DNA from 3 places in the Actinoallomurus sp. CA-150999 genome. Region 3 is predicted to be linked to each of the others. Evidence: riboswitches for the same ligand, from Rfam matches in the RefSeq annotation. Region 3 holds a riboswitch; each other region holds the start of a gene.

Region 1 (10,017 bases), 1.9 Mb from region 3:
CGCCCTCGCGCTCATCGACCTGCTCGACCCCGACCGGGAGCCCGGACGGCTCACGTTCGTCACCCGCATGGGCGCCGGGCGGATCCGCGACCACCTCCCCGCCCTGGTGGAGAAGGTCACGGCGAGCGGCGCCCAGGTCGCCTGGATCTGCGACCCGATGCACGGCAACACCTTCGAGGCGGAGAGCGGGTACAAGACCCGCCGGTTCGACGACGTGATGGATGAGGTCGCCGGCTTCTTCGAGGTGCACCGGGCGCTCGGCACCCACCCGGGCGGCGTGCACATCGAGTTCACCGGCGACGACGTCACCGAGTGCGTCGGCGGCGGCCACGACATCGTCGAGGACGACCTCCACCAGCGGTACGAGACCGCCTGCGACCCCCGGCTCAACCGCGGCCAGGCGCTCGACCTCGCGTTCATGGTCGCCGAGATGTACCGCACCGGAAAGTAGCGCGAGCGACCCGTCCGGGGCCGGCGGCCGTCACACGACGCGGACGGCGCCGGCGAACGGGCGGGTCGACAGGTCCGCGACGCGGACGTGGTCGCCGGTGTGCGGCGCGTGGATGAATTTCCCGTCGCCGATGTACATCCCCATGTGGTGGATATCGGAGTAGAAGAACACCAGGTCGCCGGGCTCGAGCTGGTCCCGGGAGACGTGGACGCCGGCGTTCCACTGGTCGCCGCCGTAGTGCGGCAGGTTGACGCCGACCTGCTTGTAGGCCCACATGGTCAGGCCGGAGCAGTCGAATCCCCGGCCGGGTGCCGCGCCGCCCCAGACGTACGGCACGCCGAGCTGCGACAGCGCGGCCCGTACGGCACCGACCGCCTTGCCGGGGCCGCCGGGGATGGGGGGCACCTTCTCGCCCTTGCCGGCGCGCTCGACGGCGTCGCGCAGCAGCGGCTTGCGGACCTTCTCCAGGTCGTGCTTGATGGCCGCGCGCTGCTGGGCGAGCTGGACCCTGAGCCGGGCCGCCTGCGCGGCGCGCTCCCGGGCGTCCTGGCCGGTCCACTGGGCGTTCTGGATGGCCTGGGTCAGCTGCCGGATCTGGGTGTCGTCCTGCTGCGTGAAGTAGTGCAGGGTCGCGGCCCGGTCGAGGACGGCGCGCGGGTCGGAGGCGGCGAGAAGGGCGGGGGTGTCGTCGTTGCTGCCGCTCATGTAGCGCATCGCGACGAACCGGCCGACCTTGTGCTGGATGGCCTTGAGCGCCTGCGCGGCCCGGGCCGAGGTCTGGCCGGCGACGACGGCCGCCCGCTGGGCCTGCTCCAGGCGTACCTTGAGGCCGTTGTACTGCTCGGTCAGCTGCTCCAGCTGGTTGTTCAGCTGGTCGGCGCGCTGGCGGAGCGCGTCGATGCGGGAGCCGGGCCGGGCGGTGTCCGCCATCGCGGGCGACGCGAACCCGGCGACGACGAGGGCCAAGGCCGCAGCGGCCGTACGGCAGCCCGCGCCCTTCGGGAGGCGGCGCGGGTCCGGTGCGAAGGCCACTGCGGCCGTACGGCGGGCCGTGGCCTTCGAGGGGCGGCGCGGGTCCTGCGTGGAGGCCACTGCGGCCGTGTGACGGCCGGCGGCCCTCTGCGGGTCGTGTGTGAGGGTCACGACGGCCGTACGGCGGGCCGTGCCCTTCCCGGGATGATGGGGATCGCGGCTGTCCGCAGGGTGCGATGACGCCATCCAGTGCTCCTCTCCTCAGGCCGCCTACCGGGTTAGCTGACGGGTTCGGACGGAAGAGAAGCCCTACCGCGCACCGTCGGCGACGGGCGCGGATTCACCCCGGATGCGAAGGCGGGAGGTGCCCCGTGGCTTCGCGAGTGGGTCCCCGGTTCCCCGTTGCGTCGGCTGACGCGACGGGCGATTCGGCGGTCCGGCCGTCTCTCGGCCGGTGACGACTCGCTGGAGATTAACGGATAGTGACGGGGCGACCAACGAGAACATGCGGAGATGGCCCGGGGGATCGGAGGATGGTCACTCTGGGTGATGCGGGGGCTGGTCCTTTGCGCCTAGACGCACGCGGTCCCCGCCCCTCCGGATCGGGAGGAAACGGGGACCGGCGTGACGTTCGGACGTGCTCGCTCAGGAGAGGACGGACTCGGCCTCGGCCTCGGAGCTGTTCTGGACCACCGCCGCGTGCAGGGTGTTCCAGAACGCCAGCTCGACGTCCTCCTCCAGCTCCGAGATCTTGCCCCAGAACTCCTTGTCCTCGGCCAGCGCGGCGGCCTCGGCGGACAGGATGGGCATGACCATGGTGCCGGCGTCGGCGGCGTCCAGATCGGCCACGCTGACCTCGGCGGGCAGCTCGACCGGCGTGCGGTGGTGCTTGCCGCGCTTGCGGACCCGGACGTTCGGCGCCGCGACGGGCACCTTCACCTTCGACTTGCCGACGGCCAGGGCCACCGTGCCGAACAGGACGACGGCGAGCAGCCCGGTGAGGGCGGCCTGCTGGTCCGGCAGGGAGGTCGGCGCGGGCGCCGGGTCGTGCGACGCGATCGTGCGCGTGTCGCCCAGCGCCGGGGCGTCCTGGCCGATCTCCTTGACCGCGGGCGTGGGGGCGGCGTGCTTAGGAGCGTACTTCTGGTCGTTCTGCGCCGTCTGCTGGGCGGTTACGGGGGCGGCCTTCACCTTCACCTTGGAGGGGTAGCCGAACCCGACGACCTGGCTGATGTCCCGGGTGGCGCGCAGCAGCGCGTTGTTGTGGTTGGCCTCGATCGTGTGCAGCGTGTGGCCGTCGACGCGCTCGACGATGCCGACGTGCTCGATGTCCCCGATGCTCTTGCCGCCCGACCAGGAGAAGAAGACGATCGCGCCGGGCTCGGCCTTGTGGCCCCAGGCGTGGTGCTTCTTGAACCACTGGGCGTGGTCGGGAGTGGAGGCGAACTGCCCGGTCCAGTCCTCGACGCCGGCCTTGTTGGCCGCCCACGCGAGGAACATGTCACACCAGGGAGCGTCCGTGTAGGAGGAGTCCTTGTCGACATGCTTGCCGTACCAGTCGCCGAATTTCGTGTAACCGTCGGCTTTCTCGTGGTAGCCGAGCTGGCTCTTGGCGACCTCTAGCAGTTTCTGACCTATTGAATCCATATCTCCCCTTAGGCCGCCTACCGGGTTAGCTGACGGGTTCGGGCCAGAGAGGAGCCCTACCGTGCGTGACGGATTCACCCCAAGGGACAGATGGGTCCCCGGCTCCCGCGCCGCTGGCTGCGCCGTCGGGATTAGGCGGTCGGCCTGCAACCCCCTGGTTGGAGGTTGGTCACAGCCCGATCTCGGCGAAATCTAGCCGAACTCTCGCAACAACGGCAACGCGTTCGGAAACGAAAGTCTGGCATCACTTGCTCACCGAGCGTAGCTGCGTGTGCCGCCCGCCGACCGGGCAACGCCCGAAAAGGTGCTCTCACGTGCGGCGCAGCCATTCGAGGACGTCCTGCGGCGGCGCCGAGAAAAGCCGAGTGCCGTGCCCGCCACCCGAAAAAAGTGACGAACACGGCACTCGGGCCGACGCTTCCTCAGTGGAAGTCGGGTCGCAGGATGTCGATCCCGCGGGTGTTGTCCGCGACGTAGACGTATCCGTCGTGCCAGTACGGCGCCCACGACATGGCGTCCGCGGGCCGGAAGTAGGCCACCTGCTTCGGATGCGCCGGGTCCCGCACGTCGAGGAAGCGGGTGCCCTGCGAGTAGAAGGACTGCACGAGGACGTCGTGGTGCACGGAGAAGTAGTGGGCCGAGCAGTCGTCGGTGTCCGTCCGGCTGCCCTCCTGGCCCGCCACGCTCCAGGTGCCGACCGTACGCAGGCGGAAGGGCTTGTCCGGAGTCGACCGCCAGCCCTCACCCCCGTACGAGCCGTGCAGCGAGGCGATCACCAGCCGGCCGTCGTCGGCGCAGCCGGGGTTGAACGCCTCCTCGGTGCCGTAGACGAGGTCGCCGCCGCCCGGCGCCTCGTGGGCGGTCGAGCCGACGGGCCGGAACGAGTTGTGCATGAACTTGGACGGCGCCGCGGTCTCGCTGATGCCGCCGCCCGCGTACGGGATCGGGTCCCAGGCGCGGGCCACGCGTACGGTCCGCTGGACGGGGTCCCAGTGTCGTCCCTGGGTCCAGTAGCCGCGGATGCCGCCGCGTCCGGACGCCCACGTCACCCCGGCCGCGTCCACCTGGATGTCGTGGACGTAGTCCGTGGTCCCGTCGTTGCGGCCCAGCTCGATCGGCTGGGCGAACGTGCGCGGATGCCTCGGGTCCCGTACGTCGGTGACCCAGACCGGGCGGCCGCCCCAGTCGGCGGGCATCCAGTCGGCCTTGGCCGGGCCGCCCGTCCAGAGGTACCGGCAGTCGTCGACGCAGCTCGTCGTGTGCCCGGCGGGGATCTTCTCGTACGCGAGCTGCACCGGCTTGGCAGGGTCGGCCAGGCTCACGATGTAGACGCCGGACTCGCCGGTGTGCGTGTTGCCGTTGAAGGCGCGCGGGTCGCGCGCCATGAAGACCAGCTTGCGGTGCGGGTCGGCCTCGGTGTCCTCCGTCTCCCACATGCCCGGCATGGACAGCGTCCCGAGCGCCTTCGGCGCGGCCGGGTCGGTGACGTCATAGGTCTTCAGGCCGAACTCCCCGGAGACGTACATCACCTTCCGGTGCCCGTACGTCAGGAAGCCGAGGGAGATCGCGCCCTTGGCGTCGGGGAGGGTGGCCGCGAGTCGCACTCCCTTCACGGCGCTGGAGGGCGGCAGCGGGGCGGCGTGGATCTGATGTGCGATGACGTCCTGCTGGACGGCGGGCTTGGTCGCCTGGTCATCGTCGTCGCCGCCGGGCGGGCAGGCGAGGGCGGGACCGGCCATCGTCACCACGGCGGTGGCCGCGGCCAGGACGGACAGGGACAGGGTGCGCAGGGCTGTCACATCTCTCCTCGGGTCTGGCGAAGGAGCATGATCTGACCGGACGCTATACAGCGCGGTCAAGAGGATCAAGGGCTCGGCGCGGCCACCGGGCTCGGCGGTGAGGTGCGCGGCCGGGAGGACGTCCCGCTCATCGTCGCCGTACGGCGATCCGCGTCGCGCTCGGAGCGCGGTCGTTCATCGCATCATTAACCGATCCTGAAGCGGGCCTTAAGCGCCTGTCGCCGCGGTTCCCCGGCCGCTTCGCTGGACACCTGACGCGGTCGTCACCGAAGAAGTCGTCACCGAAGAAGGGGAATTCGTGAACAGCAGGATGATCGGCAGAAGGTCGTTCCTCGCGTCCGGCGCAGTCCTCGGCGCCGCGGCGCTTGCCACGGGGTGCGCCCCCGCCACCCGGGCCCGGCGGACCTCGGCGACGGCGGGCGGCCTGCCGCTGACCGTCGTGAACCGGACGGGGCGGTACGCCGGCGGGTCGATCTTCATGTACATCGTCGGCGTCGACCCGGCGACCGGGACCCAGGGGCACGTGACGGCGGACGGCAGGTTCGTGCCGTGCGCGTCGTCGGACAACGGGTCCGGCGGCAACACCGACTACGCGATCCCGCTGCAGGGCTCGGGAGACACGACGGTCGCCCTCCCGAAGATGTCCGGCCGGGTCTACTTCTCGCTCGGCGACCGCCTGCGGCTGCGGGTTGTCACCGACGGCAACGGCAAACCGGCCCTGCAGTATCCGGCGGGCTGGGTGAAGACCGACCCGAACTACGGGATCCTGCACGACTGGATCGAGTTCACCTACAACGACGCCGGCATGTTCTGCAACACCACGATGGTCGACATGTTCAGCGTCCCGCTCGCCATCCGGCTCGCCGGGACGCGCACACAGACCACCGGCACCCTCGTCGACGGCGGCCGCGACCAGATCTTCGCCGCGGTGGCGAAGCAGCCGGAGTTCGCCCGGCTGGTCGTCGGGGACCGGATGCGCGTCATCGCGCCCGGTCATGGCATCGAGGCCGGGCTGTTCCCGGCGGACTACTACGACGCGTACATCAACGAGGTGTGGTCCAAGTACGGGGGGACGCCGCTGACGGTCCGGACCGACGCGGGCACGTTCACCGGGAAGGTCGCCGGGGACCGCCTGTCCTTCACCGGCGGAAGCCGGACGCCCGCGTCCATCGCCCGGCCCTCGACCCGCGACGTCCTCTTCTGCGACGGAGCGCTCGCGGCACCCAACGACGGGGTCACCGGCCCGGTCGCCGCGATCCTCGGCGCGGCGTTCAACCGGTCGACGCTGCTGTCGGACGCGAGCCAGCCGGTCACGGACGCCGCCCGGTTCTACCGGGCATCGGCCACCAACCACTACGCGCAGGCGATGCACGCGGCGTCCCGGGACGGCGCGGCGTACGGCTTCGCGTTCGACGACGTCGCCGGCCACGCCTCCTACATCCAGGACAACGCGCCCACCTCGGCGACCGTCACGCTGACGCCGTTCTGAGCCACGCCATGGTATTAATAATAAAATATGGTTAGTTGTTGGGACTTTATGGCCGGAATCGGTCAGCAGCGCCCTGTGGACCGATCCATCCTCCGCGCGGGCGCCCGGGAGCGGAGCCGCCGCCGAGGCGGCCCGCGCCCCGGACCACCGACGGCGACGGGCCAGGACGTCGGCGCAGGCCCCACCGCCCGCCCCGGCGTCCGCCCGGCCCCGGCGCTCGCTCGTCCGAGGGGTGCCCGGTCCCGCCTCACCGCTCCCCGGTCCGACGTATCGGGTACCTGTCAGCCCGGACGAGTGGCCGTTCGTCTTCCTGTTGAATCACGGGGGACGAGCGGGCCGGTGAGGGAGGGGCGACGGGCATGAGCGAGACGACGTCCGGGCGGTACGCCGGCCGGGTCGGCCTGGTGACCGGAGGAGCGTCGGGCATCGGCGCCGCGACCGCCCTCCGCCTGGCGGCGGAGGGCGCGGCGGTGCTGATCGTCGACGTGTCGCCCGACGGCGAGGCCGTCGCGAGCCGCGTCCGGGACTCCGGCGGCCGGGCGGTGTTCCTCGCCGGCGACGTCAGCCGGGAAGAGACCTGGGAGCGCGCCGCCCGTACGGCCGAGGAGTCGTTCGGCGCCGTCGACGTCCTGGTCAGCAACGCGTACGTCGTCGAGGTCGCGCCCGCGCACGCCATGTCGCCCGACTCCTGGCGCCGCCAGATCGACGTGTGCCTGACGGCCGCGTTCCTGGGCGCGCGACGGCTCCTGCCCGGCATCGCCGAGCGCCGCGGCGCCATGGTGATCACCTCGTCGGTGCACGCCCTCGTCGGGCTGCCCGGCCACCCGGCGTACGCGGCGGCCAAGGGCGGCCTCGTCGCGCTGACCCGGCAGCTCGCGGTGGAGTACGGCCCGGCTGCGCGCGTCAACTGCGTCATCCCCGGCCCGATCATGACCGCCGCCTGGGACCGCGTGGCCGAGACCGACCGGGCGAAGAGCGTCCAGGCCACCGTGCTCCAGCGGTTCGGCGAGCCGGACGAGGTGGCCGCGGCGATCGCGTACCTCGCCTCGCCGGACGCCTCCTACGTCACCGGCACCGCCCTGACGGTGGACGGCGGCTGGAGCGTTACAAAGGACTCGGCGTGACGCGTGGCGCAGGGCGGCTCCGAGGCAGTGGATCGCGGCCGGGGGATGGCGGCGGCATGACGCGTGGTTCCGGGCGGGCCGGGCGCCGTGGATGCCGGTCGGGGGATGGCGGCGGTGTGACGCGTGGTTTCGGGCGCGGTGGGTGGCGGTCGGGGGATGGCGGCGTGATGCGTGGTTTCGGGCGGGGCGGGCGCGGTGGGTGGCGGCCGGGGCGCGACAGGGCCCTCGGCGGGACGCGTCGCGCCGAACGGGACGGGGGCTGACGTCGTGGCGTCCTACAGCGGCCGTGGGCTGCACGGACAGACCGTCGAGGCCGTCGCCAACATGATCTTCACCGGGGAGTTCTCCGACGAGGACTGCATCGACATCGCCGGGCTGCAGGACAGGCTCGGGGTGAGCTCCACGGCGCTGCGCGAGGCGCTGAAGGTCCTCGCGGCCAAGGGGCTGATCTCCGCCCGGCCCAAGCGCGGCACGTTCGTCCGGCCCCGGGCGGACTGGAACCTCCTGGACGGCGACGTCATCCGGTGGAAGTTCGCCGCCGGACCGGACGACGCCTTCCTCCACGACCTCCACGAGATCCGGTGCATCATCGAGCCGAGCGTCGCCGGGCTCGCGGCGCGACGGCGCGACGCCGCGCAGCTCGCGGCCCTGCAGAAGGCACTGGAGCGGATGGACCGGGCGCGCGGGAACGTCGACGCCACGACAGCCGCCGACCTGGAGTTCCACCGGGCGCTCCTCGTCGCCAGCGGCAACGAACTGCTGATCAGGATGGACGTCATGATGGGCGCCGGCCTGGCGAGCCGCGACGCGCTCGTGCACAGCGCGGCCGGCACCGCCGACGCGGTGCCGAGCCACCGCGCGGTGCTGGAGGCCATCCGCGCCGGAGACGCCGGCGCCGCCGAGGAGGCCATGCGCGCACTCCTCCTGCAGTCCTGGCGCGACCTGGACCGGGTCCGCGGCGAACATCGGGTCCACGACGAACACCGCGTGAACACGCGTACGGAACGGGAAGATCGGGGCAGAGAACAGGAATGAAGATCGCCAGGATCGAGACGTTCCTCGTCCCGCCGCGCTGGATGTTCTGCCGTGTCGAGACCGACGACGGCCTCGTCGGCTGGGGCGAACCCGTCGTCGAGGGCCGCGCCGAGGTGGTGCGCACCGCCGTCGACGTGCTCGCCGAGTACCTCATCGGCCAGGACCCACTGCGGATCGAGGACCACTGGCAGGTGCTGACCAAGGGCGGCTTCTACCGTGGCGGCCCCGTACTGTCGAGCGCGGTCGCCGGACTCGACCAGGCGCTGTGGGACCTCGCGGGCCGGTACTACGGGGCACCGGTGCACGCCCTGCTGGGCGGGCCGGTCCGCGACCGGGTCCGCGTCTACGCCTGGGTCGGCGGCGACGAGCCCACGCGCCTCCGCGACGCGCTCGCCGAGCAGGTGGAGGCCGGCTTCACCGCCGTGAAGATGAACGTCTCCGGCCGCCTGTCCCGCGTGCCCACCGCGGCGGAGATCGGCGAGATCGTCGAACGCGCCGAGATCGCCCGCGACGTGCTGGGCCCCTCACGCGACTTCGCCCTCGACGCGCACGGCCGCGCCACGGTGCCCGCCGCCCGGCGGATCATCGCCGCCGTCGCGCCCCTGCACCCCATGTTCGTGGAGGAACCGGTCGCCCCCGAGTACCTCTCCCGGCTCGGTGAGCTGGCGAGCGGCACCACCGTTCCGCTCGCGCTCGGCGAACGCCTGTACTCCCGCGCCGACTTCCTGCCCGCCCTCCAGGCGGGCCTGTCGATCGCCCAGCCCGACCTCTCGCACGCCGGCGGCATCTCCGAGACCCGGCGCATCGCCGTACTGGCCGAGACGTTCGACGTGCAACTCGCGCCGCACTGCCCCCTGGGGCCGATCGCGCTGGCCGCCAGCCTGCAGGTCGCGTTCGCGACGCCGAACTTCCTGATCCAGGAACAGAGCGCGGGCATCCACTACAACACGGACGCCGAACTGCTCGACTACGTTCTCGACCGGGCGCCGTTCACGTTCACCGACGGGTACGCCGCGCGGAGCGACCTGCCCGGCCTCGGCGTCTCCGTGGACGAGGCCGCGGTCCGCGAGGCCGACCGGCGCCCCCATGCCTGGCGCAACCCGGTATGGCGGCACGACGACGGATCCCTGGCCGAGTGGTGACCACGGAGACCGTGATCGACGCGACGGCACCGGCCCGACCCGTGACCCGACAGCGTCGGGCAGGGGCCGTGACCGGCAGCGCGGAGCCCCGGACGGGCCCGTGCGGTGTTCCCGGTGGTGCCGGGGACGGTCGTGACCGGCAGTGCGGACCTGGGGCGGTGCCAGCCGGTGGTGTTGGGAAGGGCGACCGGCTTGACGGACGTGCGACGGGCCGGTGACCCGGCAGCGACAGAAGGACGGTGATCTCCATGACCGAGCCGACGAGACTCGACGGGACGGAACTGCTCGCGGCGTTGCGCGCCCGGCGGATCCTCGGAATCATCCGAGGCCGTGACCCGGACGCGTCCGTACGGGCCGC
Region 2 (10,017 bases), 1.1 Mb from region 3:
CGGCGCGCTGGCGCTCGCGGCGGTACTCGTCGCCTTCGCCGTACGGCCCGTCCCCGCGGTCAGTGAACGTCGGCACCGGCGTGAGCTGCTCGCCCGCTCCGGTGCCGACCTGTTGCTCGTCGTCTTCGCCGCGGTCACCTGGTGGCAGTTGCACGCTCAGCCCACCGGCGCCGGCTCCCGTACCGACGCCGTCCGCATACTCGCTCCCGCGCTGTTCCTCGCCGCGGGCGCCGCGCTGGCGCTTCGCCTGGCACTGCCCGCGCTGCACGGCGCCGACCGGCTGGCGCGCCGTGCCCGCGGGCTGGTGTTCCCGCTGGCCACGTTCGAAGCCGCCCGCCGGCCGCAGGCGGTCGCCGCGGGCCTGCTGATCGGCCTGGCCTGCGCGGCCGGCACGTTCGGGATCGCGTTCGACGCCACGTGGCAGCGCTCGCAGCACGACCAGGCCGACCTGTCCGTCGGCACCGACCTCGCTCTCACCCTCACCGCCCCACCGGTCACCGGGCAGGGCGCGGCCGTCAGCGCGGCCACCGGGGGAACGGTGAGCCCGGCCGTCGACCGTGGCATCGCGGTAGGGCAGTGGCTCGGCAACGCCGGCGACGTGCCCCGGCTGGTCGCCGTCGACACCACCCGCGCCGAGGCCCTGCTGCGCGGCCGGCTGAACGACGGTCGCAGCTGGAGGAACATCGGCGCCGCCCTCGCGCCGCGGACCCGCGCCGCCGGTGTCGCGGTCCCGGCCAGCGCCGCGCTCACCCTGACCGGGACGGCGACCGGCGGGACCCCGCTCACCGTGACCCCCCGGTTGCTGCTGCAGGACGTCACGGGCCTGCGGACCCTCTGCACCGGCCCGCCCGTCCCGCTCGACGGCAGGGCGCACCCGCTGCCCGCATGCGCGACGGCCGAAGGCCTGCGTCTGGTCGCGGTGTCCCTCCCGTTCGCAGCCGACGAGACCGCACCGGAGAACGCCGGCGCCAAGTCCTCCGCCAGCCCGGCATCCTCCGGCGGCGAGGCATCCTCCGCCAGCGCGGGATCCTCCGGCGGCGCGGGATCCTCGGCCGACGCCGGTGACGACCATGTCGCCGTCACGCTCGCAGTGCCGGGAGAAGCCCCCGCCTCGGCGCCCGGATCGCCGTGGACCGCCACCTCCGCCGCGCCCGCCCCCGGGCAGCTCGGCGATCCGGCCGTCGCCCTCACCGGCACTCCCGCAGGCGCCGAGCTGAGGATGACGACGACCGTCTCACTCAAGGGCCCCCCGAACGCCGCCCGAGACCTCGTCGCCGCTGCCTTCCCCGCCCCTGGACCGGTACCCGTCGCGGTCTCCGCCCGCTTCGCCGACGAGGCCCATGCCCGGCGCGGCTCCCGGCTCAGTCTCACCGTCGGTACGACGCCCGTCCCGGCCAGCGTCGCCGAGGTACTGCCCACCGTCCCGTCCGCCCCCGGCGCCGCCGCCGTACTGGCCGACCTGGACGCGCTCTCCCGCGCCCTCATCGTGGGCGGCACCCTGGACTGCCCCGTCGACGCCTGGTGGGTCGGCCGCCCCACCCCAGCCGACGCCGCCGTACGCGCCACCGCCCTGCACCTCGGTACCGTCACCACGCGCGCCGCCGAGACCACCCGTCTCACCAGCGCCCCGCTGCGCGCCGGACTGCCGGCCGCGCTCCGGCTGCTCGTCCCCGCCGCGGCCCTGCTGCTACTCGTCGGCATCGTCCTGCATGTGACCTGCGACCTGCAGGCGCGCGCCCACGAGGTGGCGCGGCTGGCAGGCCTGGGGATGTCCCGGCGCGGAATCCGTACCGTACTTCTCGGCCAGCACGTCGGCATCCTGCTGCCCCTGCTCGCGACGGGTGCGGCCGTCGGCGCGCTCGCCGCCCGCCTGGTCGCGCCCCTCCTCGTCCGATCCGACACCGGCGCCGCGCCCGTCCCGGCCGCCCTGCCCAGCTGGCCGTGGACCGCCGAGGCCGCCCTGCTCGTCCTGTTGCTGGCCGGGTGCACCTTCGCGGTAACCGCCGTCGTCACCGTACGGGCCCGCCGCGCCGACGCCGCATACCTGCGGGTGGCATCGTGAGCAGGCGAACGCCCCTCCGGCCACCCGGTCGCCGACGCCCACTCGACCAGCGATCGCCAGGACGCCCACAGTCGCCCGCGCTGCACCGGCCCAGCATCCGCCGCCGCGCCCTCGCCGGTACCGCACACCTGCGGGTGACATCGTGAACGAGCGAACGGCCCTCCGGCCGCCTGGCCGCCGGCGCCCGCCCGACCAACGATCGCCAGGACGCCCACAGCCGCCCGCGCAGCATTGGCCCAGCATCCGCCGCCGCGCCCTCGCCGACGCCGCACACCTACGGGTGACATCGTGAGCGGACGAACAACCCCCCGGCCACCCGGTCGTCGACGACTGCCCGCCCTCCGGCTGCCCGGTCGCCGACGGCCCCCCGACCAGCGGTCGCCCGGTCGCCTACAGCGCCCCGTTCTGCACTGGCCCAGCATCCGCGGCCGGGCCCTCGCCGATGCCGGGCCGCTGCTCCTGGCCGCCGCCGTGGTCGCGGTCGTCACCGTGCTCGCCGGCGCCGTGCCGCCGCTGTTGCGCGGCACCGCCGACGACGCCGTCCAGGACGCGGTTCGCGGTGCCGGTCAGGACGCCGACGTCTTGGTCCACGCTCGTTGGGAGAGTGACGATGGGCCGAGCGGCGATCGTGTCCGCCTTCCCCACCTCGCCGAAGACGTCGATGACTTCCGAGACAGGGCCAAGGACGCGCTCGGCTCCCGCCTGAGCGCCGCGCTGCGTCCGCCCGTCGCCACCGTCACGAGTACCACCCTCAGCGTCACCGACGGCAGCGTGCTGCGCACCTTCCAGCTCGCCTACCTCGCAGCCGACGGCGGCGACGGGCCAGGCGTGACCTGGATCGCGGGCGGCCCGCCCCGGGCCCCCGCCTCCGCGGTGGACGGCCACGCCGAGATCCCGTACCAGGCGCCGCCCTGGCCTGTGCAGGTGGGCCTGTCGGAAGCGGACGCCGCCGCTCTCCACGTACGTCCGGGCGCTCGCATCCCGCTCGAGGACGACCGGAAGCGCGTAAAAAGCGTCCAGATCAGCGGCATCTTCCGGGCGACGGACAGCACCGATCCCGCCTGGCGGCTGGCCCCCTGGCTGCTGCGTCCCGCCTCGGGCGAGGACGGCGTGGGCACCACCCGGCTCGCCGGCCTGCTGTCACGCGACTCCCTGCCCGACGCCCGCCTCGCCTTCGACCAGGACCAGCTGGAGCGCACCGTCTGGTTCACCCCGGACCCGCGCGCGCTCACCTGGGATTCCGCCCAGGCGATCGCCGGGAGGGCGGTCGCGCTCAAGGCGGCTTCCGGTTCCTCCGGCGCCCTCGACGACTCCCTGCAGTGGGACACGCAGCTCGACGCCGTGCTGCGGAACGTCCGCGCCCAGGTCAGTGCCGCGTCCGTGCAGGCGTCCGTTCTGCTCACCGGTGTCCTGGCCGCCGCGGTCCTGGTCCTGCTGCTCGCCGCCGACCTGCTGGTCGGCCGCCGCGCCCCGGCGCTCGCCGCCGCCCGGCAACGAGGGGCGACGCTGTCCGACCTCGGCGCCGAACTGCTGCTCGAGTCCATTGCGGTGGCGCTGTCCGCCACCGTGGCCGGGCTCGCGCTGGCCCGTACGGTCTCCCCGGGTGCCTCCTTGGGGTGGGTGGTCCCCGTGGTCCTCGCCGCTGCCGCCGCCGGCCCGGCATTCGGTACGCTCGCCGCCGCCCGTGCCACCCGCGATCGCCGTGTCCCCGCCAACCGGACCGCACGCCGCTGGGCCGTCCGTACCGGCCGGCTGCGCCGCGCCACCGCCGAGGTCGCGGTTCTGATCGCCGCGGTCGCCGCCTTCGTCGCGCTGCACCAGCGCGGGATCCTCCCATCCGCTCCCTCCGGCGACGCGTCCGGGGCGGACGGTGGCGTGGCGCTGCCCGCGAGTGCTCCCGCTCTCGGCGTTCTCGCCGGCGCGCTCGTCCTGCGGCGGCTGCTGCCCGCCGGGACGCGCCTCGCGCTGAAGCGGGCACTGCGCTCGCGCCGCCCGCTGGCGGTGTTCGGCACCGCGCGGGCGGCCGTGACGTCCGCTCGCGTGCTGCCGCTGCTGGTCCTGGTGACCTCCGCCGCGCTGGCGTCGTTCGCGCTCACCCTCGACGCCACCGCCGACCGGGGCCTGGCCGACGGCGCGTGGCGTACCGTCGGCGCCGACGCCCGCCTCGACATCGCCCCCGCCGCCGCGGCCTCCACACCCGCGCTCGCGCGGCGCATCGCCGCCGCGCGGGGAGTCCGGCAGGCCGTCGCCGGGCAGGTGACCGACCGGGCGCGCATCGTCGCCGACTCGGTGGTCGTCGCACCGCGCCTGGTGATCGTGGACACCTCGGCGTACCAGCGGCTGCTGGCCTCCACCCCACTGCCGCACGCGCCGACGCTCGCCCGGCTCAGGGCGACCGGTCACGGCGACGTCCCCGTGCTGGTGCGCTCGAGCAATGGCACCCTACGGCGCGGCATGCGGCTGCAACTGCTCCGGGACGGTGCCCCGGCCATCCGGCTCACCGCCGTCGGTACGGCACCCGCCGTCGGTGACGCCGATGACGTCATCCTCGTGGACGCCGCGGCGATCGCCGCCGCCGGACTGCCGGCCGTCCCGAACACGGTGTGGGCGACCGGCCCGGGAGCAGCGCGAGCGGTCACCGCGAGCGCCGTCGCGGCGAACGCCGTACTCCGCGCGGACGTGCTGCGCGCACGCCGTGCGGCGCCGCTGACCTCGGGGCTGCTGCGGTTGACCTGGGCCTCGGCCGCGATCCTGCTGGCTCTGGGACTGCTCGGGCTCGCCCTCGGCACGGCCGCGAGCGCGCCGGAACGGTGGCAGACCCTGACCCGGCTGCGGACCCTCGGCCTGCGGCCACGGGACGCCCGCTGGGTCGCCGCGGGCGAGTTGCTGCCGCCGGTGCTGGTCGCCGCGGTGGGCGGCCCGCTGATCGGGGTACTGCTCGCACGCCTGACGTTCGGCCCGCTCGCTCTGCGGTTGCTCACCGGGCAGGCCGCCGACCCGCCCCTGGTGCTGCCGTGGTGGTGGCTCGGTCTGCTGATCGTCGCGTTGCCGGTGGCCGTCGCCGTGGCGGTACCCGTCGAGTCGGTGCTACGACGCCGGCGCCGATTGAGCGAGGTCCTCCGCGCGGGATAGCTCCGTGCCGGCCGGTCGGCGGCTTCTCGGGATCAGCTTGCGACGTCGACGGCCGCTAGCGCCGGGCGGATGAGGTGGAGCAGTTCATCGTGCAACGTCCGGTACTGACGCCTGCCTCTTCGCCGTAGATCTCATCGTCGGGGAAACGGCGGTGCAACTCGGTCCGGATCAGACTTTCGACCGCGAAATCGGCGTCGGTCACCTCGCTGCCATCGCGTTTCTCCACGACGCCGAAGTCGGCCGCGAAGAACCGCTCCGCGGCCACCCGCCCGGCCCGCTCCGCGAGCGCAACGGCGAAGTCCAGCAAATCCCGATCCACCGCGGCAGGGGTCATTCCCGCACGCTACCTGAGTCTGATCACAACAAGCCGCCTCCACTGGAGCCGGAAGCCTCAGAAGGAAGTCACCCACGGTAAGGACATGCGCACCGACACGGCGCCGTGATCTGCACTCCGTAACGGAAGGTGCACGCAGCGTACGATAAATCACGTTTCGGTGGTTTTATACACATTGATGCCCTACGCTCCGTAGGACTCGACTGTCCCATGCTTCACACAAGAGCACGACCGTCAGCCGAATCCCTGCAGTGCAGGGAACCGGGGACCCAGGTACCTGGGGTGAATCCGCAGCGCCCGGCGCTCGGAAGGGCATCTCCCGCCCGAACCCGACAGCTAACCCGGTAGGCGTGAGGAGAGGAGTTCGTACGTGGCATTTCCATATTCACAACTCAAAAGTTCCGGCTTTCTGAGGGGCATTACGGCCTTGACGGCGAGCGCCGCCCTTCTTCTTCCCGCGAGCAGCGCATACGCGGCCACCAAGCCGTCACCGACCGCAGCAAAGAACAAACTGGACAAGCTCAACAGCCAGGTGGACAAGCTCGCCAATAAGTACGACAAGGCGAAGACACAGCTGGATGCGGCGAAGAAGCGGCTTTCAGTGATCAACAATCAGATCGCCACTGAAAAGCCCAACTATCAGAACCTCCGCGTTCGGGTTGCGCAGATGGCCGTCGCCGCCTACAAGAACGGCACCCTTGGCAACACCGCCGTCATCGCCTCCAAGGATCCCGAAGGGACCCTGCAGAATATGTCGGCCTTCGTCGCGCTTTCCAATAGCCGAAGCCAAGAGATGACGGCATTGCTGGCATCGACCCAGCGCCTCCAGCGCGATCAGGAAGAAGCCAAGGCAGCGCTGCAGACCGTCACCACGACCACGTCGACGCTTAAGAAGCAGAAAACCGCCGCCGAACAAGCGATCGCCAAGCAGAAAGCACTGTTGGCCAAGTCCACCAGCTCCAGCTCAAGCAGCAGCAGCTCAAGCGGCAACAGCAGTAGCAAGGGCAGCGGTAGCAGCCCCACCGGCTCCGCGTCCGGCTCGGCGAGCAAGGCGGTGAATTACGCCATGGCTCAGCTGGGTAAACCCTACGTCTTCGGCGGTACAGGCCCGTCGGGCTATGACTGCTCCGGGCTGACGATGATGGCCTGGCGCGCCGCCGGCGTCAGCCTTCCCCGCGTCGTCCCCGACCAGTACAGCGCCATCCGCCACGTCTCCAAGTCCGACCTACAGCCCGGTGACCTGGTCTTCTTCGACGGCCTTGGCCACGAAGGCATTTACGTCGGCGGCGGAAGATTCATCCATGCCCCGCACACCGGCACCGACGTGCAGTACGCCAGCATGTCCAACAGCTACTGGACCGCGAACTACGTCGGCGCCGGCCGCCCGTAATCAACGGGCCCGTCGCCCGCGTGATCGCTGGACCGAGGGGAAGGCGTCGTACGTCCTGGACCGGATCGACGCCTTCCCCAGACCGGCTGCAACAACATCCTTCGCACAACCGTCCGCGTGCGCATCGGCATCGGCGTATGGCCGCTAGAGGAATGCGGAGAGCAGGAGGGCCATCCCCAGGCCCAGGACGCTGACCAGCGTCTGGGTGGTGGTGTGGATTTTCGTGGCCTTGCCCATGTCCATCCCGAAGGACTCCTTGACCAGCCAGAATCCCGCGTGGTTGACGTAGTTGAGGCCGATCGAGCCCGCACCGATGGCGATGACGACCAGCGAGGTGTGCCAGCTGTCGGACGCGGTCACCAGTGGCGCGACGATGCCGGTCGAGGAGACGATCCCCACCGTCGCCGATCCGGTGGAGGCGGAGAGCAGTAGTGCGAGCAGCCACCCCAGCAGCACGACGCTGATGTGCGCTCCACCGGCGGCCGAGGCGATGGCGTGGCTGATGCCCGTGTCCTCCAGCACCTGGTTGAAGGCGCCGCCCCCGCCGATGATCAGCAGGATGCCGACCACGGCCTTGAGGCTCTCCGTGACGGACTGCCGCACCGCTTCCCCTGACCTGCCTTGGGCCAGTCCCAGTGCGACCAGCGCGACGAGGAAACCGACCAGCATCGCGATGACGGGCGTACCCACCAAGAGGGTCGCGCTACGCAGCTGGTTTCCGTCGGGCAGGGCGATCTCCGCGATGGTGCGCAGCAGCATCAACACCACCGGAATGAGGATGCAGGTCACCGCCCAGGCGATCGGTACCGGCCGCTGCGCTGCTGCAGAATCGTCGCCCCGTACGGCAGGCTCTGCGTCGTCCGCGCGCTGCCGTACGAACTGGTCGACCAGGGCCTGGTCGGGGTAGACGTCGATCCGCGGGGCCATCCAGGTCGCGAAGACGGGGCCGGCCAGGATGACGGTGGGCACGGCGCAGACCAGGCCGAGCACAATCGTCTTGCCCAGGTCCGCGTGCAGTCCGGCGACGGCGGCCAGCGGTCCCGGGTGGGGCGGGACCATGCCGTGCAGGGTGGCGAGTACGGCGATGGTGGGGATCACGAGCATGGTGTACGGCGAGTAGCGCGCGTGCCCTTGCCTGCGCATCCGGTCCGCCACGCTGAACACCAGCGGCAGCAGCACGATGAGGCCGACCTCGAAGAACATCGGGATGCCGATGACGAACGCCGCAGCGCTCATCAGCCACGGCACTGTGCGCGGTGTCGACCGGCGCACCACCGCTGCGGCGATCACTTCCGTGGCGCTGGAGTCTGCCAGCAGACGGCCCAGCATGGCGCCGAGAGCGAGTGTGATGCCGACGTTGCCGAGGACATCGCCGGCACCTTTCTCGATCGAATCGGCGATCTTGGCGACGGGTTCGCCGCCCGCCAGTCCGACCCCGATGGACACGACCAGCAGGGCGATGAAGGGATTCAACCTGAGCCGCGAGTTGATCAGCACTAAGAGCAGGGCAACCGAAACGATCAGTACGGCTATCAGCCCAGGCGTCGACGTTGCCACCGCAGGACCTCCTCGATACCTCCGGAACCGGTTCCGGAACGGTTCCGGAAGTGTGGCGGACGCGGAGGGCGGAGGTCAAGGTCGGATGTCGGCGGGCTCACGCGCAGAGCGATCGTCGGCGGCACCAGGCATCAGGCGCACCGGCAACTCGTGGACCTCGGGCGGCTCCGGGGCGCCCTCGATCGCGCGCACCAGCAACTGGACCGCACGCGCGCCCAGTTCCGGCAGCGGACGCGGGACCGCGGCGAGCGACGGCTCGGCCAGCCGGGCGGTGCGCTCGTCGCCGAAGCAGACCACCGCCACATCCTCCGGGATTCGCCTGCCCGCCCGGCGCAGCGAGCCGAGCGCGGCCAGGGTGAGGTCATCGGAGCAGCTGAAGAGCGCGTCGAAGCGCGGGCCATGGTCGACCGCCACGTGGGCGTCCGCCCCGACCTCGACGATCCGGTCGGAGGAGAACTTGAGTCCGGCTTCGGCGAAGGCGGACTGGCAGCCGGCCGCACGGGCACGAGCGCCGCTGGCCGCGTTGTGCGGGAGCAGCACGACGACCGACGTACGCTCCTGCCGCATCAGATAGCGGCCGGCCTGGTACCCGGCGCTCCAGTTGGCCGTCCGAACGATCGTCGCCTCCGGGTCGACCAGGTCCTCGTCGACCACGATCACCGGTCGCGAGCGGTCCCCGCCCGACGGCGTCCGCACCGGGCCGACCAGGATCGTGCCGTCGATGGGCAGCTCCGCCGGGTCCTGCGGCGGCATCGAACCGTCCGGCCCGACCGGCCGGACGAGCACCTGGTAGCCATGGCGTTCGGCCTCGGCCATCGCCCCGGACAGCACCCCCGCCCAGCCTGAATCGGCCGGCGACACGTGCAGCACGATCAATCGGAAGCGGCCGGTGCGCAGCGCCTGCGCGACCCGACTCGGCTGGTAGCCCAGCTCTTTCGCGATCTCCTGGATCCGCGTCCGAGTCGCCTCGCCGACTTCCGGGTGGTCCGCGGACAGCGCGCGTGAGGCGGTCGCCTTCGCGACTCCCGCAGCCCGGGCCACGTCGGCAAGCGTCACGCGCCTCATCGGCCGTCCTTTCCAGGACTCCGAGGCTCCGAAACCGGTTCCGGAGCCGCTGCAAGGCACGCTACCCCACATGCCACGCCGCACGCCGCGATCGGTGCCGGCGCAGAAGCGCCGCAGGGCCCTGTGTCCAGTACCTCTGCCGGCACATGTACACAGCTGCGTACGAATGATCGTGCCGAGGCTTTCGACGCGCTCGGTCTCATCGGCGGATGAGGCACGGCTCCGGTCATGATGGGGGCATGCGGCGAGTGGTGATCCTCGGGCGCGGCGGCGCCGGCAAGTCCGTCTTGGCCCGACAGCTCGGCGAGGTGACCGGTCTGCCCGTGGTCGAGCTGGACACGCTGTTCTGGCAGCCTGGGCTGGTCGCGACGGACCCGGCCCGGTGGGCGGCATGTCAACGGGAACTGGTCCAGCGTGACGCTTGGATCCTCGATGGTGACCTCGGGCCCTACGACAGTGACCCGCAGATCCGCCTCC
Region 3 (10,017 bases):
GTTCGCCGCTGGACCTCGCCGAGGTGTTCGGCCTGCTGGCCGAGCGGGCCGTGGCCGGGGTGGAGGAGGCGGGTGACGGCTTCTTTCGCAGGTCGCTCGGCCTTCCCCGCGGCACCGGCGTCGTCACCCTGCGCGACGGCGGCGACGGGCTCCACGTGCGCTGCGAACTGCGCCTGGAGGACCTCCGGGACCTGTCCGCCGCGGTCACGCGCTGCCGTCGGCTCCTGGACCTGGACACCGACCCGTGGGAGGTGGCGGACGTCCTCGGCGCGGATCCGCTGCTGGCTCCGCTGGTCGCCGCCGCGCCCGGCCGGCGCGTGCCGGGCCACACCGACGCCGCCGAACTCGCCGTCCGCGCGGTCATCGAACGGCGCGCCGGAGTGGCGGCGGCCCGGGATCTCGCCGCCCGCCTGGTCCGGCGGGTCGGGCACCCCCTGCCCACGCCGGTGGGTGCCGTGACCCACGTCTTCCCCGGCCCGGACGCGCTCGCCGCAGCGGGCCCGGTCCCGCCGGACCGCCTCGGTGGCGTCGTGGCGCGCCTGGCGGAGCGCCTGGCCGCAGGGGCGATCGTCCTCGACCCGGGCGCGGATCGGGAGGAGACCGAACGCCTGCTCCGGGCGGTCCCGGGCATCGATCCGTGGACGGCCGCCCACATCCGGGCACGCGGCCTCGGCGACCCCGACGTTCTGCCTCCCGCCGATCCGTGCGTCCGCCGGGCCCTCGACCTGCTCGGAGCGCCGGGAACCGGCGCAGACGAGGCCGCGAGGCGCTGGCGTCCGTGGCGCTCCTACGCCGTCCAGCACCTGTGGGCGGCGGCCTCGGCTGCGCAGAAGCCGGCCATGTGATTTCGGACGGGCGATCGGGAGGATGTACGTGCGTGACTACGCGGCCGTTCTGGCCGGGCGGGACTTCCGCAGGCTCTGGCTCGGAGCGTCCCTGTCGACCGTCGGTGACGGGATGACCCTGGTCGCCCTATCCTGGCTGGTGCTCGACCGGTACGGCACCGCGCTGCTCGGGCTGCTCGCGGTGTGCGCCACGGCCCCGGTCTTCGTGGGCGGCCTGGTGGCGGGCCCGCTGCTCGACCGCTTCGACAAGCGCACGGTGCTGGCCGCCGACAGCGTGATCCGGGGTGTCGTCGTGGCGTCGGTGCCGATCACGGCCGCTGCCGGGCGGATGCCGTCCTGGCTGCCGTTCGCGGTGGCGGCCGTGTACGGCCTGCTGAAGATGGTGCCCATGGCCGGCGTGCCCGCCGCGATTCCCGACCTGGTGGACACGGCCGGGCTCGACGCCGCGAACGCGCTCGAGTCGGTCGGCTACGCCGTCTCCGGCATCGTCGGATACGCGCTCGCCGGAACCCTGGTCGCGGCGATGGGCGCCCCGAACGTCCTGGCCCTGGACGCGGCGTCGTACCTGCTGTTCGCGGTGGCGGTCCGCGCGGTCCGGCGTCCGTTGGGTCCGCACCGGGACCCCGTCGACGCCGCGCCCGCTGAGGCGGCGACCGAGCGCCGCCTGCGGGAGATCTGCACCGAGGTGCCGGCGGCGATCCGCGACGGCGTCCGGGGGACGACCTGGCTGGTACGGGACCGGGTGCTGGTCGTCACCACGCTCGCGTTCATGGCGTTCAACGTGGCCGAAGGGGCCCTGGTCCTGGTGACCGGACCGTGGCTGGCCAAGGACCGGCTGCCGGGCGGGGCGGGCATGCTCGCGCTCCTGCTGGCGGCGCTGTCGGCCGGCGAACTCCTCGGCGGCGTCCTCGCCGGGGCCTGGCGGCCGGGGCGGGACCGGGTGAAGGCCATCGCGGTGGCCCAGATCGCCGCGGCCACCGGATTCCTCGCCGTGCTCGCCGTACCCGACCGGGTCACGGTGGCGGCCGGCTTCCTGCTGATCGGGCTGTGCGGCGTGCCGATGACCGTGTGGGCGCAGTCGCTGCGGATGGAGCGCGTGCCCGCGCGGCTGCGCGGCCGGGTGTTCGGCACGCTGCGGACGCTGATGCAGGCCACGCCGCCGATCGGCGCGGCGCTGGTGACGCCGCTGCTGGGGCAGGGGCACATCACCACGGCGGCGATCGGGATGGCCCTCGTCGCCGGCCTGCCCGCGGTGGCGCTCCTGCTGTTGCCCGGAGAAGCCCGCAGCGACGGACCCGGATCGCGGACCCGCGTTCTAACGCTTACTAATGATTAGTTAACAATCATTCGAGCAAGAGATTGCGTAAAACCACTAATGATAGTTAGAAGATCACATGTTCTGATGAGGATGTGATCGCTCGCATCCTGACCGTCCTGCTCGTCGCACTGACCGGACTCCTTCCGATGAGATCGGCTCTGGCCTCGCCTGACGACGGCGCGACCGACGGCACCTCCTACGCCAGTCCGCTCACCGCGCTGAGCGGCCAACGCCAGTCGCTCGTCTGGCACGACACCTCGAGCGCCGCCGACGCGCTGCAGACCACCATGGGGACCGAGACGACGTTCGCCGCGGTGATGGCGAGCGTCAACCATCCGCTCACCTCCGCGAACTGCTCCGCCGCCGAGTCCGCCGCTCGCCCGGTCGCCCCGGCGGCGACCACCGCCCTGTGCTGGGACACCGGCGACGACACCACCGACGCCTGGCACCCCCAGGGCATCACCACCTCCGGCGACGCCGATGACGATGGCGCCTGGGGCGCGTACAAGGTGATCCTCTCGGGCTGGCAGAGCCTGATCTCCGGCCGCTACAACGACGCCCGCGTGGCGTTCGTCGACTACACGAACTCGGCCGCGCCCGCCTATCGATGGGTCTACCTCGTGGTGCCCAACGCGACGGGCACCGACTTCACGGCCGCCAAGGCGCACGTCGGCGGCATGGTCTGGTACGGCGACAAGCTGTTCGTCACCGCCGTCGGCAACACCTCGACCGCCATCCGCGTCTTCAGCATGGCGAACATCCTGCGGGCCACCGACTCATCGTCCGCGATCGGCAAGACGAGCAGCGGCTACGCCGCCTACGGCTACCAGTACGTGATGCCGCAGATCGGCTACTACACCTACTCCGGCGGCACGTGCACGATGTTCGCCGACGGCACCTACCCGTCGTACACCGTCGCCGACAACGACGGCGACGGCACGGCCGGGAACAGCGCCGCCGACTGGGTCGGCAACGGCACCCGTGCCTTCACGAACGACACCACCACGGCCTGCCTCTCCTCGATCTCCCTCGACCGCAGCACGAGCCCCGACACGCTGGTCGCCGGAGAGTACTTCGGTCATGACACCCCGAACCTGCACGGGCGCCTGCTGCGATACCCCCTCGGCAGTGGCTACCTGCTCAGCGCGACATCGGGGACCGTCCCGGTCACCGCTTCCTACCGGAGCTACGTCGGCGACGTCCAGGGAGTCCTGTCCTACGGCGGGGTCTGGTACGTCTCGCACAGCTGGCTGGACGCCCGCGGCGGGATCTGGCGCCAGACGACGTCGGGCGGCGGCGCGGCCTCGTGCAGTCTGTCCGGCAGCACGGCCCACCAGTGCTGGGCCTGGCATCCCGAGGGACTGACGTACAACTACGCCACCGGCATGGTCTGGGGACAGACCGAATGGTCCAGCACCGAGTGCGCCGCGCAGTCCCAGACCTGCGGCCGGATGGTGTTCGCCACTCCGCGTACCGACCTGCCCTGACATGTGGGCCCCGCTCGTGCTCCCAGGACGCGGGCGGGGCCATGACCCTGCGAGGGTCGGCCGTGCTCCGTCTGTCCCACCTGCACGGGGATCACTGGGACCGGGTGGCGCGACGGAACCTCGACAAGGACCTGCCGGTCGTCACCACCCGCCACGCCGCTCGGTGGCTGAGACCCCAGGGCTTCGGCGAGGCCCGTGGGCTGCGCACCATCACGTCCCCGCTGGCGGACTTCGACGCCGAGGCGCGCCGGCGCGGGTTGGACGACAAGGTGCGGGTCGTGCAGCGCGGAGCGGCCATCGCCCTGTGACCATCCGGCCGAGCCTGTATCCCCGGCGGGACCCGCCCGGCGAAATTCGTGGGAGCCGACGGGAACAAACAGCCTGGAGGGAACGGTTACACCCTTCGTGGCCGGTGTGCCTGGTGTCCCCGGGCCTCATCTATCGCCTTCGCGGATTACCGTTCGGCTGGAGCCGCGTTGTGCCTTTCGCCGAGAGGCGACCCGCACACCGGTACACACATCGAGGGCCCTGCCGGGCGACGTCCCGGCGGGGCCCTCGTCCTGTTCACCGCCGGGAGCCCGGTGGCCTCCCGGTCGCGGTGCCGTGCGCGCCGGGGCGCGCGTCGGCGGCTGCCGATGGCGGAGGTCGATGGATCGGTCCGGGCCGGTCACACGTCGGGCCGGGGCGCGTGTCGGCGGCTGCGGATGGCGGAGGTCGATGGATCGGTCCGGGTCGGTCACGCGGGGGGCCGTGCCGGCCGTGGTCGGTCAGATCGCCCGGCAGGCGCCGGTGTCCTCGACAAAGCGCAGGCGCGGCCGGTCGACGCGGAGCGGCCGTACGAGATGCGCGATGTCGTCCGTCCGATCGAGCCCGGCCTCGAGCCGGTGCAGCCTGCGCAGCGCGATGCCCTCGCGCAACGCCCAGGGACAGATCTCCAGACGGCTCAGGCCGAGTGCGCTCATGATCTCGTCGGCGACGATGGCGCCGGCGAGGATGTGGCGGGCGCGGGTCCGCGAGACGCCCCGGAGCCGGGCGCATTCTTCGCTCGTCAGCCTGGCCAGGCGGGGGATCCGGTGGCGAAGCGCCGCCCGCTCCAGCACCTGGCGGCCGTCCGCCGTCGCCCCACCGGAGAGCTTGGCGAGCTGACTGAAGATCTTCGAGGTGGCGACCGCATGGTGGTCGGACGACCCCTCGGTCAGCCGGTCGACGCCGTAGGCGGCCAGCCGGTCCGCGACGTGCGCGCGAAGCCGCCCGACCTGCTTGCCACGCGGAGGATCGCACGGCAGGTGGTCCCGCGTGAGCCGGCCGGCGCCCAGCGGCATCGACAGCGCGGTGTCCGCCTCGGCGCCGTCCCCGGTGGCGATCTCCATGGAGCCGCCGCCGATGTCCGCCAGCACGATCGGCCCGACCGACCAGCCGTACCACGCGCGTACGGCCACGAACGTCAGCCGCGCCTCGTCCTGACCGGCCAGGAACCCCAGCGTGACGCCCGTCTCGGCGGCGACGCGCCCGAGGATCTCCTCCCGGTTGGCGGCGTCGCGGATCGCGGACGTCACGAAGGGGATCAACTCGACGGCGCCGACGCGCGCGGCCTCGTGTGCCATCATGCCCACCGATGCCACCACCCGGTCGACCGCCGCGTGGCCGATCCGGCCACCGGCGGTGATCGCCCCGGCCAGCCGGGTCGGTTCCTTGGCGGACGCGACCGTCCGGATCGGACCGCCTGCGATCAGGTCAACGACCTTCAGATGGGCAGCATTGGACCCGACGTCCAAAATGGCGGTGCGCATGTCCGCCTGACTACCCAGGGCGACGGCGAGTAATGCGTGATGCCCGGTTCACGCGGTGCCGAAACGACGGTTTCGGCACCGCTCCCGCCGACCCGGGTAGGGTCTGTCCCATGGCGGCGGATCAGGAGACCGTACGGGTCGATGTGTGGATCTGGTCGGTACGGCTGGTGAAGACCCGCTCGCTGGCCACGGCCGCCTGCCGGGCCGGTCACGTCCGGGTCAACGACGAGCGCGTCAAACCGGCCGCCGCCGTACGGCCCGGTGACCGCGTGCGTGTCCGCCTTGCCGGACGGGAGCGGATCGTCGAGGTGCGACGCGTCGTACGCAAGCGGGTCGGCGCTCCCGTCGCCGTCGAGTGCTACACCGACCACAGCCCGCCGCCGCCCCCGCGCGCGGCCCTGCTTCCGATCGCCCGGCGCGAGCGCGGCGCCGGGCGGCCCACCAAGCGCGACCGGCGGGAGATCGAGCGGCTCCTCGGCCGCCGCCAAGGCTGAACACGCCCGCCGACCGGCACCGGCGCACGCGTGAATGCGGGGGAGTGCCCGTCGGGCCCGGGGCCAGTGGACGCTGGACAGCGCATCGGCCCGGGTCAGCGGACCCTGATGGCGAGTCGGCCCACGTCAGTGCACACCGTCGGCCGGTGCCAGCGCCGGTGCACGCCGCTTGGCCGTCGGCCCGTGTCAGTGGACGCTGATGGCGGTGACGCCCTGCGTCGTGGGGACGAGGACGAGTGACCCGGCGAGGGTCGGGGAGGCGAAGCGGGTCACCGTGCCGACGCGCCGCGAGGCGATGGAGCTCCCGTTGGACTGGGACAGGGCGTGCAGCACGCCTGCGTCGGTGTCGAGGGTCCATACCGCGCCGCCGCCGACGACCGGCGATCCCTTGACGGCGGCTCGCGCGGTCCAGACCCGGCGCAGGTCGCCGCCGGAGGAGACGTCGACGCGCTGCAGGCCGTTCTCGCAGGGCAGGAACGCAGAGGACCCTGACCGGGCCATCCCTCCGAAGGAGACGCAGCCGGGCAGGGAGGCGCGCTGGCCGCCGATCCCCCCGAGGTCGCGCGCGTCGAGCAGGTAGATGTCGCCCGTCTTGCCGGCGATGAGCACCCGCTCTCCCGGGAGCAGGAGGGGGCCCGTCGAGCCGAGATCCTGGTCCTCGCTGTTCTCCTTGCCCCAGCTCTTCGGCGCGAAGTACGACAAGCGGCGGGACAGGTCGGGTGACAGCCGCAGCACCGAGTCGCTGCCGTCGTAGGGCCCGCCGACGCTCGCGCCGTTCCCTACGGCGACGTAGACGTCGCCGGACGCGCCGATGGCCGGGCCGGACGGCGCCCAGATGCCGCCCATCCGGCTGGTCGGAACGGCGTACGAGGCGACCGGCCCCTGGCCATCGGTTTTGTACGCGGCGACGTAGCCGACGTAGTTCCCGCAGTCGCCGTCGAGCCCGCCGAACGGCACGTACACCCGGCCGCCGGCGACCGAGAGGGCGCCGCGCTGCTGTTCCGCCTTGCTTTCGCGGCCGGCCGCGACGTCGAGGCCGCGGGTGAACCGTACGCTGCCGTCGGCGGTGTTCAGCGCCACCAGGGTGTGGCGCCCGCCGGTCGTCTCGGCCGCGACGAACACCGTGCGCGTCGCGGCGTCGTACGCCGGCGTCCCCGTGATGCCGAGCGGGTCGATGTTCCCGCAGGGCAGCGCCGACTGCGGCACGGGCGTGCCCAGGTGCCGTTTCCAGACCTGCCGCCCGGTCGCCAGGTCGAGCGCGTAGACGGTGTCGTTCTCCGTGCCGACGTACGCCGTGCCGCCGACGACGACCGGCTGCCCGTACACCGCTCCGTCGAGCCGCGCCGTCCAGGCGTCCGCGAGCGTACGCGGGGCGGGGAAGCCGGCGGCGTACCCGGCGCGGTCGTTCGATCCGTGGTAGGTCGGCCAGGACACGGCCGTACGCGCCGGCGCCGACGTGCTCGTGGGGGCGCCGCTCGGTGCGGGTGAACGGGTGTCCGCTCTCGACCCGTCGCCGGAGCCGCATGCCGTGGCGGCGGTGAGGACGATGAGTGCGACGCCGTACGCGACCCTGCCCATGGCCCCATTCTCGCCACAGTCGGCGGTCCCGCGCAGGGCGCTCGGCGATCGCACCGCGGATACCGCGCATCCCGAGCGCGATCGCGGCGCCCGCCGCGGCCCCGGCGGCCACCGTCGCCTCCGTGGGGAGCTAGCGGAGGTAGTCCGGGTAGCCGTACCCGACGACCTCGGAGACGGGGCGGATGCGAATCTTGACAGCCTTGTCGGTGTTGCCCTCGATGGTCTCGATCGTCCCGTCGCGATCGTCCTTGACGACGAGACCGACGTGTTCGATGCCGCCGACGGTCTTGTCGCCCGAGAAGGAGAAGAAGACGACGGCGCCGGGCCTCGGGACGGCGCCCCACCGGCCCCGCTGCTGGAACCACTGGGCATGGGTGTGCGTGAACGCGTCGACTCCGATGCCCGGCGCGCCGGCCCGCGCGCCGACCCAGGAGACGAACATGTCGCACCAACTGGCGTCGGCGTAGTCGCTGATCTTCCCGCCGTACCGCTGGGCGCCCGTCTGGGCGGCCGGGGTGGACATGAACCACTGGTTGAACTTGGTGCTCCCGGCCGCGTCCGCCGTCGTGCCGACCTGCGAGAGCGCGACCTTCAGCACGTCGGCGGCGGAGACCTGGGAGTGACCCTTCAGCACGATCATGCGCCTGAGCACGGTGTCCAGGTCCGGGACCGGATCGTGGTCGGCCACCACGGAGACGGGGCCGCGGAAGTGCGGGGCCGCACTCACGGAGAGCTCGGTGGCCACGGCGGCACCGACCAGGGTGATACCGGCGATCGCGGCCTTGAGCGCCGTGCGCTTCAGCCGGGACGGAGGGGGATGTCGAGCGGACACAGGGGTACTCCTTCGGCTTCCATGCCGCTTACCGGGTTAGCTGACGGGTTCGGGCGTGGAAGCTGCCCTACGGCACGATGTGCCGATTCACCCCAACACTTCGGTGGGTCCCCGGCTCCGCGAGCTGCGGATTCAGCGGGCGCTCGCTCGTGCGAGCGGTTCGTACAACAGCGTAAGTCACGTCCGGCGCAGCGGCGGCGGGAGCGGTGTCCGCCCGGGGACGAGCGTTCAGGGCGCCACCGCCTCGGCGAGCGCGCGGAAGATGAGCGCCGTGGAGGTGGCGCCGGGGTCCTGGTGGCCCTGGCTGCGGGGCCCGAGGTAGGAGGCGCGGCCCTTGCGGGCGATCATCGGGATGGTGGCGCGCATGCCCTCTTCCGCGGCGTCCGCGGCGGCGGAGGCGGACGTGCTGAGGGCGGCTCCGCCGCGTACGGCCGCCTCGAACGCCTCCACCGCCGGACCGAAAGCATCGATCATGGTCTTGTCCCCGAGGCGAGCGGCACCCAGTTTCTGAACCGCTTCCAGGCCGGCCCGCAGTGCCGCGAGCAATTGTTCGGCGGTCACGCTCGGTTCGGTGAGCTGCTTGCCGATGGCGCGGAACGCCATCCCGTACAGCGGGCCCGCCGCACCGCCGACGCTCGACGACAACGCGGTACCGGTTTTAGTGAGAATTTCCCCTACCGTGTTGAATTCTTTGCCATTGAGCGTGCTTCGCACGACGGAGAAGCCACGCTGCATGTTGACGCCATGATCGGCGTCGCCGATGGCCGCGTCCAGCCGGGTGAGATAGTCGGCATCGCGGTATATGGCCGCGGTGATCCCCCGCACCCACGCCAAGGTCGTCTCGATGTCCATTTCGCTGTCCAAGGCGGTGAGTCTGGTGACATCGTTACCGACCAGGCTAAGGCTCATGGCAACGGGATGGCCGAGTGGCCACCGGGGACGCCGTCAGCCTGATCGTGGGTCATGGCCCTCGTCGACCGTGTGATCAGAAGCCGGTTCACGGATGCGGAACCGAGTTCGGAGATCCGCAGCCGACGGGCGTACGGGCGTCTCGGCCGGTGACGGTCCCGTAAGAACACCGAGGAGCAGCGGTCCGGCATCTGTCTCGCATGCTGAGAGCGGATGAAATCCGCAGGTCGTTCGCTATTGATGAACCGAATTCAGAGTTCTAGATTGATGTTCATAACAACCTGCCGACCGTCCCCACCCCCGTTGTCCGGCGGGGCGGTCGAGCCGCTGCGAAGATCGGCAGCGGATGATCTCCTGCCCCCGGCAACGACGCACAGGCGGCAGGCCGGCGGCCATTTCATCGGTGGCGATCAGGCATATGTCCTAGCCGGTCAGAGGAGATCGGACGATCTTCTGACGTGGAGAGGAAATGCGAACAGCCGTAACAGGCCGACCGGTGGGAAACCTGCCGACGGAGATGACGAGTTTCATCGGACGTGAGCGCGAACTCGCCGAGGTGAAGCGGCTGCTGGGCGCCGGCCGTCTGGTGACGTTGACCGGCATCGGCGGCGTGGGCAAGACCCGCTTGGCACTGAGCGTCGCGACCGAAGCCCGGCGAGCGTTCCCCGACGGGGTGTGGCTCGTCGACCTGGTCGCGTCGGAGACGCCGAAGTCGCCCGTACGGATGGTCGCGGAGACTCTCGGCCTCCGGAACGTCGAGGACC

The links. A riboswitch is a leader RNA that binds a small molecule or an ion and turns the genes downstream of it on or off. The one in region 3 is predicted to bind cyclic di-AMP.
Region 1: linked by a shared signal. The riboswitch ahead of ACQP2O_RS36670 (CHAP domain-containing protein) and the one ahead of ACQP2O_RS45075 (CHAP domain-containing protein) in region 3 are both predicted to bind cyclic di-AMP.
Region 2: linked by a shared signal. The riboswitch ahead of ACQP2O_RS50520 (NlpC/P60 family protein) and the one ahead of ACQP2O_RS45075 (CHAP domain-containing protein) in region 3 are both predicted to bind cyclic di-AMP.

The regions. Positions count from the first base shown of each region.
Region 1 is NZ_CP192063.1:7,925,589-7,935,605, reverse strand. It holds gene ACQP2O_RS36680 (class II 3-deoxy-7-phosphoheptulonate synthase) at 1-451, shown strand, start outside; gene ACQP2O_RS36675 (NlpC/P60 family protein) at 482-1,669, opposite strand; cyclic di-AMP (ydaO/yuaA leader) riboswitch at 1,674-1,852, opposite strand; gene ACQP2O_RS36670 (CHAP domain-containing protein) at 2,069-3,070, opposite strand; cyclic di-AMP (ydaO/yuaA leader) riboswitch at 3,069-3,218, opposite strand; gene ACQP2O_RS36665 (LVIVD repeat-containing protein) at 3,493-4,869, opposite strand; gene ACQP2O_RS36660 (glycoside hydrolase family 64 protein) at 5,180-6,358, shown strand; gene ACQP2O_RS36655 (SDR family NAD(P)-dependent oxidoreductase) at 6,718-7,482, shown strand; gene ACQP2O_RS36650 (FadR/GntR family transcriptional regulator) at 7,750-8,517, shown strand; gene dgoD (galactonate dehydratase) at 8,514-9,659, shown strand; gene ACQP2O_RS36640 (bifunctional 4-hydroxy-2-oxoglutarate aldolase/2-dehydro-3-deoxy-phosphogluconate aldolase) at 9,908-10,017, shown strand, end outside.
Region 2 is NZ_CP192063.1:10,909,969-10,919,985, forward strand. It holds gene ACQP2O_RS50505 (FtsX-like permease family protein) at 1-2,062, shown strand, start outside; gene ACQP2O_RS50510 (FtsX-like permease family protein) at 2,351-5,194, shown strand; gene ACQP2O_RS50515 (inositol monophosphatase family protein) at 5,250-5,528, opposite strand; cyclic di-AMP (ydaO/yuaA leader) riboswitch at 5,755-5,893, shown strand; gene ACQP2O_RS50520 (NlpC/P60 family protein) at 5,899-6,918, shown strand; gene ACQP2O_RS50525 (GntP family permease) at 7,063-8,475, opposite strand; gene ACQP2O_RS50530 (LacI family DNA-binding transcriptional regulator) at 8,551-9,540, opposite strand; gene ACQP2O_RS50535 (hypothetical protein) at 9,780-10,017, shown strand, end outside.
Region 3 is NZ_CP192063.1:9,795,994-9,806,010, reverse strand. It holds gene ACQP2O_RS45110 (AlkA N-terminal domain-containing protein) at 1-845, shown strand, start outside; gene ACQP2O_RS45105 (MFS transporter) at 874-2,181, shown strand; gene ACQP2O_RS45100 (hypothetical protein) at 2,256-3,650, shown strand; gene ACQP2O_RS45095 (MBL fold metallo-hydrolase) at 3,692-3,958, shown strand; gene ACQP2O_RS45090 (Ppx/GppA phosphatase family protein) at 4,418-5,440, opposite strand; gene ACQP2O_RS45085 (RNA-binding S4 domain-containing protein) at 5,551-5,934, shown strand; gene ACQP2O_RS45080 (PQQ-binding-like beta-propeller repeat protein) at 6,121-7,512, opposite strand; gene ACQP2O_RS45075 (CHAP domain-containing protein) at 7,643-8,344, opposite strand; cyclic di-AMP (ydaO/yuaA leader) riboswitch at 8,356-8,492, opposite strand; gene dhaL (dihydroxyacetone kinase subunit DhaL) at 8,573-9,253, opposite strand; gene ACQP2O_RS45065 (ATP-binding protein) at 9,771-10,017, shown strand, end outside.